3 regions of the Bacillus sp. TCT6 genome follow, and region 1 is predicted to be linked to each of the others. Evidence: riboswitches for the same ligand, from Rfam matches in the RefSeq annotation. Region 1 holds a riboswitch; each other region holds the start of a gene.
What was found. A riboswitch is a leader RNA that binds a small molecule or an ion and turns the genes downstream of it on or off. The one in region 1 is predicted to bind S-adenosylmethionine.

Region 1 (3,146 bases):
AGTAGCTTGATAGCTTGCTGTTATGGCACAGTCTGCTCCAGCACGAAAATAGTCCGAATGAACCTGATAAATTAGTTCCGGATTTTCTAGTAACACACGTGCCGACCAAAGGGGATCGTCCAAATTACATCCATGCGCCTCCAATTCAGTAGCTAATGCTCCGTCAAGAAGCATAATGGAATGTTGGGATAAAATAGCATCAATTGGGTTGATTTTGTTCGACATAATCTACACCCCTCTTTTTTAGATTTTTTGTTAGATAATAACTTCCATAGCAAAACAAAATAAACGGTATGCCGCAATATAAGGCAATTCTCTGTGTTGGATCGAATGCAATTCCAATACACGATGCCAGACAAAGGATAAAAGAAGCAATTGGTACTAATGGATATAGTGGTGTGCGATAAATCAAGTCCTTTTCAGAATTTCCTTCTTTCAAAAATTGTCTGCGAAATAGGAACTGGGAAGCGCTAATACTCATCCAAACTATAACTACTGCTAGACCGGAAATGGAAACAAGTACGATATAGACAGTATCTGGTGCCACAATACTTGAGAGCAAAGCCAAAGCTCCACCCATCATACTGAAAATGACGGCGTTGATTGGAACACCTTGCTTCGTCATTTTCCCAAAAATCGGGGATATCGTATTCTTATTAGCAAGCGACCAAAGCATTCTAGAAGAGGCATAAAGGCCTGAGTTTGCCGCAGATAAAATGGCTGTTAAGATAACGAAATTCATTATGTCAGCTGAATATGGCACCCCAATTCGTTCTAGAACTGCAACAAAAGGGCTCTCTAATACCCCTGCATCGGAAATAGGCAATAACGCAGATAAAACAACAATCGTTCCTACAAAAAAGATGATCAATCTCCACAGAGTAGTTCGAATGGCCTTCGGTATCATTTTTTCCGGGTTCGCTGTTTCTCCAGCTGCAATGCCTATTAATTCTGTTCCCGAAAAAGAAAAATTAACCGCAAGCATGGTCATCATAATGGCCGTAGCACCATGAGGAAATAAACCTCCACTTGTAAAATTAGAAAAGAATGGTGCTGCTTTTGAATAAGTCATTGGGAGAAAACCTAGCATTGCCGCTACTCCTAAAACAATAAAAATCGCAATAGCTATAACCTTTATCGATGAAAACCAAAATTCGGATTCGGCGAAAAATTTAACAGTCAGGATATTTAATACAAAGATCAAAATGGCAAAAAGAGCACTCCATACCCAAATATTAACCGATGGAAACCATCGCTTCATAAGTAATCCTGCGGCTGTAAATTCAGAACCTAAAGCAACAGTCCAAGTTAACCAATACAACCAGGCTACTGTATACCCTGTACCCGGTCCAATGTATTTAACTGCATAACTATGAAATGCGCCCGTTTCAGGCATATGTACGGAAAGCTCGCCTAAACATAGCATAACTAGATAAACCACTAGCGCACCAATCAGATAGGATAGAATTGTTCCAAACGGTCCAGCTTGTTGAATAGTGTAACCCGAGCTTAAGAATAAGCCAGTTCCAATCACTCCACCAAGTGATAGCATGACTAAATGACGTGCTTGCATTTTCCTTTGAAATTCTTGCCCATTTTTGTTCTCCATTTCTAATCTCCTTTAGTTACTATCCAGAAAAAACAAAAGCGCACTCTAAAAAAGAGGGCGCTACTGACAAATAAAAACGGAAGCTCTCATCTATCAGGATTATCACCCGCTGGAATTAGCACAGTGTCTACTTAAGCAGACCTGTTGCTGAGGTTTCATAAGGCCAGTCCCTCCACCTCTCTGGATAAGAAATATTTTTTTATAACCTTATCAATCCATTTAATAACTGTCAAGATAATTCTGTTTTTTAAAAAAATATCTATTATAGAAATACCAAAAATAGAGTATTACTATAACTGCAACCCACTCCTTCTCGGGTATTATTTAAAAATCGAACATACAAAACCTGATTTATTTATGATACGGTTCACAAGCACTTCCTCAAAATTTAATGCACTTCTAAATATCTTCTTACTTCTTTGGTTATGGGGTCACCATACATAACCATCAACTCAGGTGATTTTAATACCCTCAAATATCAAAAAAACGTTACCTTTTCTAAACAAGCTAAATTAGAAAGGATGATGTTTTCTTATGAATCTCTCGATTCAAGATGAATTATTACCATTTGCAGAATAATTACAACGATATGTTACACCTGTATTCTTAGAAGAACTTGCAAGAGAAATAGGATTTATAAGGCGAAGACTTAAGTTTTCTGGATCAGAATTAGCTGCTATTTTCATTTGGATTAGTCAACGGGCGGCAAGTGATTCCTTGGTTCGATTATGAGTGGGCTTCATGCAGCGGCAGGGCTTAGCCCTGAGGGACTTAATAAAATTCTTGTTGAAGTTTCTAATTGACTACAAAGTTGAGTAATAGAGGTAGTAGCGATTTGTTGATTTAACCATATACACAAATATAAAAAATGATGCCCATGGCACTTGCGTTTTCATTTCATTCCGCCTGCTTCTATAGCTAATTGATTAAGTGTAGTGGGAGACATATATTGATATAACTCTTTAGCAAATAAAGACAACTCTTGTTTTGATAAATATTTATAAAAAGCACGTCACCTTTTCTCATTAACATAAGTGAATAGTAACGTGCTTTTAACTTCAAGAATAGTCTAAATCCTTAAGTTGGCGGATTTGTAGCGAGACCCCATTATTATCAAGCTAAAAATGGATTTTCTATGAAATTCCATTTTTTTGTTGTGCCACTATTACCTTTTCTGTTTCGTTATCAGATAAGTTAAAATTTCTTCCTCATCTTAAAGTGGAACAAATTTATTACTTAAATTGTCTATTTAGTACACTTATTAAATATGAATATATTTCTTAAAGTGACTTCAATAATTTTAAGTAAATCAACAGGAGAATTGAAAGGCAGGAGAAAGTAGCATGTCAGAAAATTATCGTTTTCGAGAGGAGCGACGACAAGTTAAAAAGAAAAAACAGCCTACTGCTAAGAAACAAAATGCAAAAGGTAAAACATCATTTTTTCGTAAGTTTTTAGTTAGTTTTTTATTACTTGGTATTGTGGGGTTAGTCGCAGGGGTTGCTACTTTTTTCGTTATGATCAAGGATGCGCCAAA
Region 2 (3,146 bases), on a different contig from region 1:
CATACTTGGGAAACCTACTATTTATCATATTCCATTGTTTTTAGCGTGGTTTTTTATCTATTTAGCTACGTATCCATTTCTTACGTACATAAAGCAAAGACGAAAAAAAGAGTTTTTACAAGCTGCCATTGTTTATTTCAGCATTGCGTTCCTATTTGGGATGATTTCTTTATTATATGAGTGGCGAATTCTTTTATTCTTAATAGTAATGATTCCATTATTTATAGTGAATATGTATTACGCCCGTCAAAAAAATGAAAGAGCACTATTAAATGATATTTGTGCAATCATTGTGTTTTGTATCGGTGGGTTAATTAGTTATTACTTTTCAATGAAGCAAATCGATCATACAGCTTTATTCATTGCACTTATTTCATTTTTATACTTTTTAGGTAGTACGTTCTATGTGAAAACGATGATTCGTGAAAAAAATAACCCGAAGTATCGTCTTATATCTTGGGGATATCATATCTTATTAACGATAATTGTATTTGCGATTAATCCGTGGTGTTCTCTTATTTTTATACCAAGTGTCATTCGAGCAATTGTGTTGTATGGCAAAAAAATTTCTATTATAAAAGTAGGAATTTTAGAAATTGCTAATTCTGTATATTTTTTAATCATAACGGCAATAATTATGAAGTATGCCATTTGAAAAAACTTCCCATCAATAGATGGGAAGTTTTTAATCTTTTTCTAAAATGTGAACGGTGTACTCGCAACGTTGAATAGCTTGTTCAACAGCATAAAGTGATTGTTCAATACGAGCGCGATTAAAATCTTTTTCAACTGTTTCGAGCGCTTCTTCTAAACAATTTTTAGCTTCTTGTAATGATTGAAAAGAATCTTGTACATATCCGCGAGCATTTTGATGCATTTCATAATCCTCCTTGCATGTTCGTATATGGGTAGTATGAACAGTAAGGAAGAAAATATAATTTGTTATATTTATTATATTTGTTTGACAATTAAAGTGGAATTACGTATAGTAAGAATTAAGTGAATATTTTCTTATCCAGAGAGGTGGAGGGACTGGCCCGATGAAACCCAGCAACCGCGATGCAGGTGCTAATTCCAGCAGAACATATTTGTTCTGGGAGATAAGACGAAGATATATACGTAACTTCTTCTTATCGGAGAGGTTTTTTTATTGCAAAAAAACCGATTACGAAAATTTATATTAAGAAGAAAGGGGTTGCGCATTACTGTGACACTCGAAAAATACGTAAAACTGCGTAGTACAGTTTATGAATATATGATAGAGCAAGATAAGCCGATATCATTATTAGATATTCAAGAACATATCGTTTCGCATCATGAAGGAAAATTCACGAAAAAGATGTTGCATCAATTTTATTTATCAAGATTATTAGACGAACTAAAACTGGATGGGAAAATTACATTAGCTGATGAATATCTCTATGCTGAAAAAGGGGTATTGTATAAGGCGAGAAAAGGGAGCTAAGCTCTCTTTTTTTCTTAAAATAACGGAGTATGTAGAGTAAAAGACTGCTAAAGCAGCCTGATACAGGGAATGGTGTTGAGTGTGTAGTGTCAAAAATTGAATGTGCCTGAAAGAGGCAATTCATATCGGCTGCAAATGAAAAGAGACACCTTCGCCGAATAGGTGTCAGTCATTTTGTCATATAGACTTGCTATTTGACAGTTATTAGAATAACATGCAGGGGCTCTAGAAGTCAAAAGGGAATTAAAGGAAGAGGTGTTGTTATGTATGCTTATTTAATAAAAGAACTATATAGGCATATTCCGAAATATATTATTGATAGAGGATATGAATATTATGAAGATGGACATGTAGAAGATGTTGAAGTACATGATAATAAAGTATTTGCTTTTGTGAATGGTAATGCAGGAAATTATGAAGTCGTTATCGACCTCAAAGATTTTTCAGAAAGTAACTGTGAGTGTCCCTATGAAAATTATTGTAAACGTATGGCGGCAGTTGTTTATGATATTCAAGGCACTGGTGAGAGTGCAGTTAAAGAGAAACTGAAAGATTTAGAAAAGGAAGAGTTACTTACTGTATTAAACCGTTTATTACAAAGTTCGAAAAACGTGCAAATTGTAGAGAAGTTGTTAAAGAAGGGGAAACTTTAACTTATAGAGGGAGTTGTTATGTAGTGAATGTACTAATTGTATACGCTCATCCTAATCCTTCAAGTTTTAACGCGGCGATTTTAAATCATGTGCAAAAAGGACTACAGGAAACAAATCATTCAGTTACCGTACTTGATTTATACAAAGAACAATTTGATCCAGTCCTCGTATTTCATGAAGAGAAGAAAAGACGTGATTTAGTAAATGAAGAAGAAACAGCTCGGTACAGAACGTTAGTAGAAGAAGCAGATACACTTTTATTCATCTATCCAATATGGTGGTGGGGGATGCCAGCAATTTTAAAAGGATTTATCGATCGTATTTTCGTAGCTGGATTTGCTTATAAATATGAAGGGGTTCTGCCGAAAGGATTATTGCAAGGGAAAAAAGCGTGGGTTATTAATACGTTAGACTCGCCTCTATGGTACGTCGCATTGTTATATCGATCAGCAGATTGGATTATGATGAAGAGAGGTGTTTTACGTTTTTGTGGCATTCGCGATATAAAACGGTCAGTGTTTCAATCTGTGAAAACGAGTAAAGTATCAAAGCGTGAAAAATGGTTATTACAAATAGAAGAAAAGGCTCGTACATTATGAATGAAGTCGACCGTATTATAAACTGTGTTCAGTATGATGGCGAACTTTTTCGGAAGTATGTTACGCGTTTACTTCAATTGAAAAAATGCAGCGATACATTTCAACAAATTCAAATTGAGTTAAGAAATGACTACTTGATAAGAGGAATTTGTGAAAGAGAAGTTGATGAGGTAGTACGGGGAAGTAAAGAATATGAAATGCATTTTCTTCCTAAAGTATTACAGTGGAATTTTTTGAGGGAAAATCCATATCTAATTGAAAAAGTGTGTGAAGATTTTTTTGCGTTTGAGGCATTACATCTTAAGGACGTAGAGTGGAATACAGTTATAAATTGCATGGGAAATAAATGATTTATTATGTAAAAAAACTAGTATAAAACTAGCTTTTCGTTTAAATAAATAAGAAGTATAGACTAATGATAAAACCCGC
Region 3 (3,146 bases), on a different contig from region 1:
CCCGCCACAAGCAGCTAAGCCAAAAATTGAAGTTGAAATAAGTGCCGTAAGTAATAATTTTTTCATTTGAAACATCCTCCCGTTTTTTATTATCGTTTATCTATTCGAGTCGTTAAACTATCACCAATCCACTGAATTAAAAATACAACTAGTAACACACAAATTGTCGCAACGATTGTTACATCGTTATTTCCTCTTTGGAATCCTTCTAAGTAAGCAAGTGTTCCAAGGCCACCAGCACCAACAACTCCCGCCATTGCTGTATATCCTACTAAAGCAATTGTCGTAACCGTAATACCAGATACTAATGCTGGTAACGATTCTGGAATTAACACTTTCAAAATAATTGTGCTTGTTTTTGCTCCCATTGCTTTTGAAGCTTCAATTACACCTTTATCAATTTCGCGAAGTGCGATTTCAACCATTCTCGCGTAGAATGGTGCCGCTCCAATAATTAAAGCCGGCAGCGCTGCACTTGCTCCAAGAATTGTTCCAAGAAGAATCTTTGTGAATGGGATTAATAAAATAATTAAAATGATGAACGGTATAGAACGGAATATATTTACGAATGCTCCAATCACCGTATTAATTGATTTGTTTTCCCATAAATTATCTTTTGCTGTCATGAAGAGTAACAATCCTAAAATTAGTCCTAAAACAAATGTCGCAAGAGCTGCGATTGCCGTCATATATAACGTTTCACCCGTTGCTTCTAACATTTGATTCCAATCAACATTTGCGAGTAACTTATCCATGTGCAATCACCTCCAGCTCTACTTGATCTTGATGAATTCCTTCTATTGCTTGCTGGATCGCTGTTTCCTCACCATTTAAATGAACAACTAAACTACCGTAAGAACCGTTATTCGTTTGTGCGATATTTCCTTGCAAAATGCTAACTTCTATATCACTGCGTTGCATCAATCGTTGAAGCACTGGTCTTTCTACAGCCTCACCAATAAACTGCAAACGAATTACTTTTCCATCTGGATATTTTTCAATTAAACTTTCAATCATTTCATTTGTATCTTCAGAATCTGTTAACTGCTGTACAAATCGTTTCGTAATATCTTGCTTCGGATTACGGAATACATCAAGTACTGGACCCGTTTCTACAATCTTTCCTCTCTCCATTACCGCCACTCGATTACAAATCTTTCGAATTACGTGCATCTCATGTGTAATGAGTACAATTGTTAAACCAAGGCGCTTATTGATGTCTAATAGTAAATCCAAAATTTGATCTGTCGTTTCTGGATCAAGAGCCGACGTTGCTTCATCACATAAAAGTACTTGTGGGTTGTTAGCTAATGCTCTTGCAATCCCAACGCGTTGTTTTTGTCCCCCGCTCAGCTGAGATGGGTACGCGTCTCCTCTTCCTTCTAATCCGACAAGATGAATTAATTCATCAACACGTTTTCTTCTCTTCGTTTTATCAACACCTGCAATTTCAAGTGGAAACTCAATATTTTCACGTACAGTTCGTGACCAAAGTAAGTTGAAGTGTTGAAAAATCATTCCGATTTCTTGCCTTGCCTTACGAAGTTCACTTCCTGTAATTGTTGATATAACACGATTCGCAATTGTAATTTGGCCAGAAGTCGGTTTTTCTAACTGATTAAACAATCTGATTAAAGAACTTTTCCCAGCGCCGCTATATCCGATAACACCAAATATTTCGCCTTTTTCTATTTTTAAATTGGCGTTATCTACAGCAGTGACATCACCGCTTTTTGCTTTATATATTTTCTTTACATTCTCTAATAGAATCATGATGTATCACCCCTTTTTTTGTTTAGGTCGACTCCGCAATTTTTTATGTTTAATGCGTGTAGTCCACCGTTATCACTACTTTTATTGTTTGAATGTCCTCCACATTCAAACAATAAAAAAACCTTTCTGCTTTAGAGAAGCAGAAAGGTTTATGTGCGTATATAACAACATTATCCCTCTCTCTCATCTCTCAAAGCATTTGCTTTGCAGGAATTGGCACCATTTCAACATAAGTTGACGGTTGCCGGGCTTCACAGGGCACAGTCCCTCCACCTCTCTTGATAAGAGAAATCAGATTCAATTTTCGTCTGATTTGTAATTTATGAAATTGTCTATATTTTATGAATTGAATTGTATCAATATCCAAACACCATGTCAACAGAAATTTTCGCAAAAAATGAACCTTCAGAATTTTAAGCACCTACTGACATCGGTTTACATATATGAAACATCGATTCGACTAATAGCATCGTTCGATACGTTCCCGAATATTGTACACGTCCATCGTTCATTAACATTTGCAATCGTACATTTCCATTAACCAATTGTTCTATATCCTTTTCGTCTAAGCAAATGATTTGTTCCGTTCCTCTTTCCTCATGTACCAGCTCTATATAATCTCTTGAAATTTGTAACGAACAACTTTCATCTCCCAAACGGAAATTAACAGTTTTTTCCTCTCGTCTTAAAAGCGGCTCTAAATGATATTGACCATTAGCGTAATTTACAAATGATTGAAGCAAAGAATATAATCTCACCCTAAATCACATCCTTCATATCACTTTCTATTACATACCATTCCCTCTCACTAAAGAGCAATCCTGTTATTTTCGCTCGACAAATACTGTATCCATCCTGCATCTCGACATATTTCCCAAGAAATATGTCGAGGCGGCAAAAATTTTGCCGCCTACTTTAATTCCGTATATAAATATTCAACCGAATGAAATGCGTATATCTTCTTCATCAGTGTCCCATTTTCAAAAACAAGTAAACAAGGTACACTTTCAATCCCATACTCTTTTGCTAAATGTGGAGCATAATTTAAATCTAACATCCCAATTTTCAACTCTTCAATTGTCATCTCAACGACTGTTAACATCTTTTTTGCTAATTGGCATGTTCCACACATTGGAGTATATACATATAACACTGTTTTTTCTTCGTTCTCTATTAGGGATGTAGCTTCGGCTCCTGTCCAATCAATCACTTCTATCATTCCTTACCGTAAATATTCTGTATAAACGTCAATGTCGGCTCCCCATAATACATTTGCTAAGTGTGTAGATGGCGCAGTTGCCACTTCTCGGTATGAGCGATCAATATAGATATGCTCGGCTTGCGGAAATTCTTTTCGAAATTGTTTCCTTAAC

Region 2: it holds a riboswitch for S-adenosylmethionine, as region 1 does, so the genes downstream of both, AC0ONG_RS14940 (hypothetical protein) here and mmuP (S-methylmethionine permease) in region 1, are expected to answer to the same signal.
Region 3: it holds a riboswitch for S-adenosylmethionine, as region 1 does, so the genes downstream of both, AC0ONG_RS23780 (methionine ABC transporter ATP-binding protein) here and mmuP (S-methylmethionine permease) in region 1, are expected to answer to the same signal.

Annotation. Positions count from the first base shown of each region.
Region 1 covers NZ_JBVYHX010000002.1:133,979-137,124, reverse strand. Annotated here, with positions in the region: gene mmuM (homocysteine S-methyltransferase) at 1-225, opposite strand, end outside; gene mmuP (S-methylmethionine permease) at 200-1,609, opposite strand; SAM riboswitch class I at 1,693-1,800, opposite strand; partial or broken gene AC0ONG_RS27605 (IS4 family transposase) at 2,144-2,394, shown strand; partial or broken gene AC0ONG_RS27600 (IS4 family transposase) at 2,364-2,555, opposite strand; gene AC0ONG_RS27595 (transglycosylase domain-containing protein) at 2,953-3,146, shown strand, end outside.
Region 2 covers NZ_JBVYHX010000001.1:2,930,092-2,933,237, reverse strand. Annotated here, with positions in the region: gene AC0ONG_RS14950 (YwiC-like family protein) at 1-655, shown strand, start outside; gene AC0ONG_RS14945 (hypothetical protein) at 686-877, opposite strand; SAM riboswitch class I at 1,009-1,107, shown strand; gene AC0ONG_RS14940 (hypothetical protein) at 1,208-1,465, shown strand; gene AC0ONG_RS14935 (SWIM zinc finger family protein) at 1,729-2,118, shown strand; gene AC0ONG_RS14930 (NAD(P)H-dependent oxidoreductase) at 2,142-2,717, shown strand; gene AC0ONG_RS14925 (hypothetical protein) at 2,714-3,067, shown strand; partial or broken gene AC0ONG_RS14920 (TIGR00366 family protein) at 3,108-3,146, opposite strand, start outside.
Region 3 covers NZ_JBVYHX010000001.1:4,608,802-4,611,947, forward strand. Annotated here, with positions in the region: gene metQ (methionine ABC transporter substrate-binding lipoprotein MetQ) at 1-66, opposite strand, end outside; gene AC0ONG_RS23775 (methionine ABC transporter permease) at 90-755, opposite strand; gene AC0ONG_RS23780 (methionine ABC transporter ATP-binding protein) at 748-1,773, opposite strand; SAM riboswitch class I at 1,954-2,061, opposite strand; gene AC0ONG_RS23785 (hypothetical protein) at 2,187-2,531, opposite strand; gene AC0ONG_RS23790 (thioredoxin family protein) at 2,684-2,992, opposite strand; gene AC0ONG_RS23795 (toprim domain-containing protein) at 2,996-3,146, opposite strand, start outside.